One region of the Endozoicomonas sp. ALC020 genome, then DNA from elsewhere that is predicted to be linked to it. Evidence: predicted binding sites of a transcription regulator. Region 1 holds the regulator's gene; the other holds the start of a gene.
The links. Region 1 encodes LexA, which represses DNA repair genes until DNA is damaged. Its sites were predicted from a motif close to TACTGTNTANNTANACAGTA; they were not measured.
Positions count from the first base shown of each region.

Region 2: a site for LexA is predicted at 1,153-1,172, ahead of ACOJUO_RS00360 (DNA topoisomerase III). Genes of this name have one in related genera too.

Region 1 is NZ_CP184830.1:5,582,350-5,585,420, reverse strand. Features, by position in the region: gene ACOJUO_RS20485 (DUF6586 family protein) at 1-377, shown strand, start outside; gene ACOJUO_RS20480 (PTS sugar transporter subunit IIB) at 506-811, shown strand; gene ACOJUO_RS20475 (hypothetical protein) at 989-1,231, shown strand; gene ACOJUO_RS20470 (SulA-like leucine-rich domain-containing protein) at 1,258-1,746, opposite strand; gene lexA (transcriptional repressor LexA) at 1,873-2,475, opposite strand; gene ACOJUO_RS20460 (serpin family protein) at 2,717-3,071, opposite strand, start outside.
Region 2 is NZ_CP184830.1:94,825-97,895, reverse strand. Features, by position in the region: gene ACOJUO_RS00365 (hypothetical protein) at 1-1,114, shown strand, start outside; gene ACOJUO_RS00360 (DNA topoisomerase III) at 1,245-3,071, shown strand, end outside.

The DNA of each region.
Region 1 (3,071 bases):
TGCATGCCAGTCAAGCCTATTCCTCGATGCTGGCGGAGATATTGTCTCCCTACGGTGAGCAGCTGACCCGGTTGCTGTCTCTGGAAGATGCTTGCAGATTGATGGATGAGCAACCTGCAGAAGTGTCTGAACTCGAGCAGTTAAAGCAGCTGGAGTCATCGGACAGTTGGCTGGCAGATTTACTTAAAGCTTATGACGATATTTTTAATGCTAATGGTAATATACAATCATATTCAAGTAATAGCAGTATGATTATGATTGCTTCGGATACTAGTGAAGTCACCAAAGGTATTAAGACGCCAGAAAGTGCCAAGAGTATTCTTGCCTCCCTCAAGGAGTTGGTAGGGCACTTTAGAAATTTCAATCTTGAATGGTGATTAGATTTTTTAGATCTGATTCATGACTCATAATAGTGTGCCTGGATTGATTCAAACCGTGCATGATTGTGGGAATGTTTAGAACTCTGTTGTTTATGGCTGTTGTTCAATTTGATCAGAGGTATCTTATGACTAAGATCATGCTGTGCTGTTCGGCAGGTATGTCTACCAGCATGTTCGTGGAGAAAATGCGCGAAGCAGCTGAAAGTCGGAGTGAAGAAGTCGAGGTTGAAGCCTTCGGCGCTAGTCATTTCGATGAACAGGTAGCCTGTTTCGATGTTGTTCTGCTGGGTCCTCAGGTTAAATATATGTTGAATGATCTCAAGCTGCGTGCTGCCGAATATGCTGTTCCGGTTGAGGCGATCAGCCCTGTTGATTATGGCACGATGAATGGTGCGAAAGTGTTGGGCTTTGCTCTGTCGCTAACAGCCTGATTAATTCCAGTTTATCGTGTGTATGCTGCAATACGGGGGCAAAAGCTGCAGCTCTTTTAAGGGTTTTTACTTTCCAGTCTGCAATAACACTTTGCATTACTCTCTACTGACCTATTGCATCATAAGTCACAATGCTGCATGATTTCTCCCTCTTATACGCTATTTATGGAACGAAATATGGCTGCATCGTTTTTGGAAATTGTGGAACTTCCAACAGGAGAGATTGTTCTGCGAAGCAGTGACGACGAGGGTGAGCCCCTGCTGACTATGAAATTTTCAGAGGAAGCCAAACAGTATCTTGAAGGGGACCATTTGCAAGTGGCAAAGGTCATGTTTGATGCTGGCATGCGTGAAGTTGCTGAACTCACTCGTCCGCAATCCTCTGAAGAAGAGATTCCTGAGAACAGAGTACTGCACTGACTCCATTTTCATGAAAATGACGGGCATCATGCAACCTGTCTACTGCGAATAGCCAGCCCCTGACACTGTCCATTCCTGGCTGCGCTTTCAAGCTTAGTTAGCCACCCTTTATCCAAATGCCCCAGCCAGCTGATGACAGTGTGGCTGGTTCCGGATGCCAGCGCTTTCCTGGTGAGTTCCAATGTCTGATTAATATTGTTGGAGCTAAAGATTTGCACCTTGTCATGATTTAAGTCGCAATTCTTTAACCAGTGCAGGGTTCTGGTGTCATCTGCCAGAATCAGGGTCAACCAACGTTCACTGTCAGTGGACAGCTGACTGAGCATGGGCGTCAGGAGTTCTTCTGCCTGCCAGGGTTGACCTGAAAGAATGAGTTCATTAATACTGGGCTTCAGAGACTTTTCAGTTTTTCCTGATAAAGTCTTTTCTAGGCGCGAGGGGTTAATGCAGACTGTATTGGTCTGGTAGCTTGGGGCTGAAAAATTGTGCCTTTCACTGCTGGTTCGGTACAGCATAAATTCTTCCTTCTGGCATAGCCCGGACGCTGTTTGTTATTCGCACTTCAGCGTAGTGGGCCTTTAACAACAGCTGCCTGTTGTGAGTAGTGTCTCTGGTAATGGTCAGGCTCATCTTATTCCGTCTCAGGACTGATTTCTGATGACTCCGACGCTTAAACCTTCGATGGCAAAGGCATCCTGAGTGAGATCAACGACTATGGTTTCGAACTCGTCGTTTTCCGGATGCAGCAATACTTTGTTTTTCTGTTTCTCGAATCTTTTCACGGTGACATCATCTTCAATCCGGGCGACGACAACCTGACCGTTTCGAACATCTGTTGTCTTGTGAACGGCCAGCAGGTCACCATCAAGAATCCCGATGTCCTTCATGCTCATTCCTTTTACCCTTAACAGGAAGTCTGCCGATGGGGTGAAGAAAGCGGGATTGAGCATCAGGTGGTCTTCGATATGTTCCTGGGCGAGGATCGGGTTCCCGGCAGCAACCTGTCCGATAATCGGAAGGCCTTCAGGCTGGCTGTCTGGAATGCGGATACCACGGGAGGCGCCGGGGGTAATCTCGATAGCGCCTTTACGGGCCAGTGCCCTGAGATGTTCTTCGGCAGCATTGGGTGAGCGAAAGCCGAAGGTCTTGGCGATTTCGGCCCTGGTGGGTGGGAAACCTGTCTCGTCAATATGAGATTTGATCAGGTCCAGTATCTCGGATTGCCGTTTAGTCAGTTTGATCATGGTCTCTCAATCTGTTTTTTTATACAGTATCTGTGATTATATACAGTATTCTTGTGGTGGCAAGTTATTATCCAGGCTGCGACGATAAGCAAAAAATGACAAGAGGGTCGTCAATGGTGCAGGTGAGGCATGCTTTGCCACCATAGTGATGAGTTGTTGGCTGAAATTCGCAAGCTGAGTCCCTGAAGCTTTTTTTAATAAAAAATCCGGAGGTGGTTAATCTCCGGATTTGGCATTTTATTTATGATTGTGTAGAAGTTAATTTCTTCCGCAGTGCATCCCAGGCATCATTTGAAACTTCTACTTCAAAGCCATCAAAACCATGCCAAACTTTAACAAAATCTACATGTTTGTAATCAAGCCATTCTAATATTCTTTCTCTGATATCAAGGGCATTATCCTTACTACCAGTATGGATAGCTAATCTGGATTTAACTGCTTTGGCACTTTTGATATTAAAATCCTCTTTCGGATCAAACTTATGGTATATTAGTTTACTCACATCAATAGATTCATCATCTGGTAACATATATTCTATAGAGTTAATAGTTTCTTCAATAATTTTTTCGTCTTTTTTGGGTTCATCTATTTTTCTG
Region 2 (3,071 bases), 1.5 Mb from region 1:
TATTGCTACGCCAAGGTTTGGTCTGGGTGAACTGCACCTTGGGTTACCCTTTAACTCAGAACTGATCGAGAAAGTTGATAATTACGAAATTTCAGACGACAAAACGTCAACTTCACTGTACAAAGATTTAAAGCAATTACTGCAAGATAGGCCATGGCTGGGACTTGCTCTTACGGGCCGTAGTGATTTGGATGCTCAGGCAGAAGCTATTCAGAACGTGTCGTATTATACCGCTTATTACGACGATGAAGCCTTCTTGAAAGAGTATTTGGAGATTATCAGAAGAATAGATCCGGGTGACATAAAAATTGTTACCGACCTTAAATGGTCAATGTTATCAACAGAATCCTTTAAAGAAATGCTCAGTGAACTGGGTTTTGGCAATGTTCATTACAAATCAAACAGTGCATCAAATAGCTATTGTCAGCGCACAACCTCTGAATATAAAAAAATAACGTATAGCGATTGTGACCCTACTGTCTCTGAATATAGAAAAATAACGTTTATCGATTCTGGTTTTATTGATAACGACAATGCTTACAATGCTCTGGCTTACTTCTCTCAACCATTAACCCTGGTTACAGGAGATATCAACCTGACCAAAGCCATCACAATGAATAAGATTCCTTTTTACCAATGGCGTCATTTTCAAACTCAGGTGAACGAACATCTTCAATCACTCTGGCAAGGCACAGGCCTTGAGTCATTTTTCGTGAATGACTATCAGCCAGAAATAAAGGCAGCAGCACTGAATCAATTTAATCAGGACTCACCGCTTCGTCGTCAGACAAACAAGCAAATCATTAAGGCAAAAAACGCCATGCCTGATCTGCTGGATGTTGTATGGCTGGTCCACTGCCCCAATGCTGAAGTTTGGCGTCTCGATACACAAGTTAAGAGAAAGTTGGTACAGGGTGAGAACAATGAATTATTTGATGAAATCAAAAACACAGAAAGCAAGGATATTCGTGATATTTTGGCAACCAAGGTACTGATTCAGCACATATTCGATCAGAATACCGGTTATGATAAAGAACAGCTTGACGAATTCTTCAAGTTAATTAATGACTCAAGGCTCAGGGAGTACCTGCTATCATTGCTGAACGTATATTGAACCAACTGGCCAGATACTTGAAAAAGGCTGAAGCCTTGGGCTGTCTGCTTATTCAGGGCTATGATACGGCCAGAAAGAAACTTATTATAGGCAGCTGTACCATTGATCTGATGTAACTTTTGTTGACCTGATGCGTTTAATCATTGCTGAAAAACCCAGTCTGGGCAGAGCCATAGCCGATGTTTTGCCCCGCCCCCATAAACGACAGGATGGCTACATAGAGACCGCATCCGGTGATGTCGTCACCTGGTGTATAGGCCACCTGCTGGAGCAGGTTGAGCCTGAGCAGTATGACCCTGCCTTCAAGCAATGGCGTTTTGAACATTTGCCTATTGTTCCCCAGCAGTGGCAACTGCAACCACGAAAAAACACTCGCTCCCAGTTATCGGTGATTCGTAAGCTGTTGAAAACGGCTGATGTCATTGTTCATGCCGGAGACCCGGACAGGGAAGGGCAGTTGCTGGTCGATGAAGTGTTGGATTATCTCAAACTTTCACCAACCCGCAGAAAAAGTGTCCGTCGTCTTTTAGTGAATGACTTGAACGGTCCGGCAGTTAAGAAAGCCTTCGATCGAATGCAGAGCAATTCTGATTTTGTACCTCTTTCTGTTTCCGCTCTGACACGCTCCCGTGCCGACTGGCTCTATGGTATCAATTTAACCCGTGCCTATACCGTTCTTGGCAAAAAGGCAGGTTATGGCGGTTTGCTTTCTGTCGGTCGGGTACAGACTCCGGTTTTGGGCCTGGTGGTTCGAAGAGACGAAGATATTGCCGATTTCCAACCCAAACCTTATTTCGAAGTCTTTGCCCTGCTGGTGACTGACCAGGGTGAGTGTTTCAAGGCAAAATGGCAACCCAGTGAAGCCTGCCAGCCCTGGATGGATGACGAGGGCCGTGTACTTGATCGTCGACTGGCGGAAAATGTTGTCAGCAGGATTCAGGGCAAGGAGGGGACAGTCACTAAGCTGGAGAAGAAACCTGGCAAGGAATCGCCACCGTTACCCTATTCACTTTCCGCTCTTCAGATTGATGCTGCCAAACAGTTAAGGATGAGTGCCAAGGAAGTGTTGGATGTCTGTCAAAAGCTTTATGAGCAGAAACTGGTGACTTATCCCCGATCGGATTGTCGTTATCTGCCTGTGGAGCATTTCAGGGAGGCACCGGAAGTGCTTGGCGCGATACGAAGCAATGATGAAAAACTGGCCAGTGCTGTGGACGGTGCATTACCCGACCGCAAAAGCAAAGCCTGGAATGACAGCAAAGTAAGCGCACACCACGGTATTATCCCGACCACCCGAAGAACTGATCTCTACAAAATGGGTGACCGGGAGCGCAACTTATATGGCCTCATCGCCAGACAGTATGTGGCACAGTTTTATCCGGATCACCGGTTTTTAGCTCGTAAAGTCAGTGTCACCCTGGAAGGCGGGCAATTCACGGCCAGCAGCAGGGAGGTGCAGGAAGAAGGCTGGAAAGCCATTTTTCCCCGCAAGCCGTCCGTCTCTGAGGATAAAGAGGACGGTCAGAGGTTGCCGGAATTGCACAGGGGGCAGGCACTGCTCTGCAAGGATGCGGATTTGGCAGAAAAGCAAACTCAGCCACCCAGACCTTTCACCGACGCCACTCTGCTGTCGGCCATGACCGGTATTGCCCGCTATGTTAAAGATACCGGGATCAGGAAGGTGCTCAAGGAGACCGACGGTCTGGGTACCGAAGCCACCCGGGCAGGCATTATAGAATTATTGTTCAATAGGAAATATCTTACCCGTCAGGGTAAAAACATTCATGCTACAGAGACCGGGAAAGCATTGATAAAAGCTCTGCCCGAGCCTGTCAGTCGTCCTGACATGACCGCCCGCTGGGAAGCCTCACTGAATCAGATTGTAGAGAAAAAAGGCTCTTATCAGACTTTTATGAGTGAGCTGGAACAGCATCTGGTTCAGTTGTTGCGGGAGGCT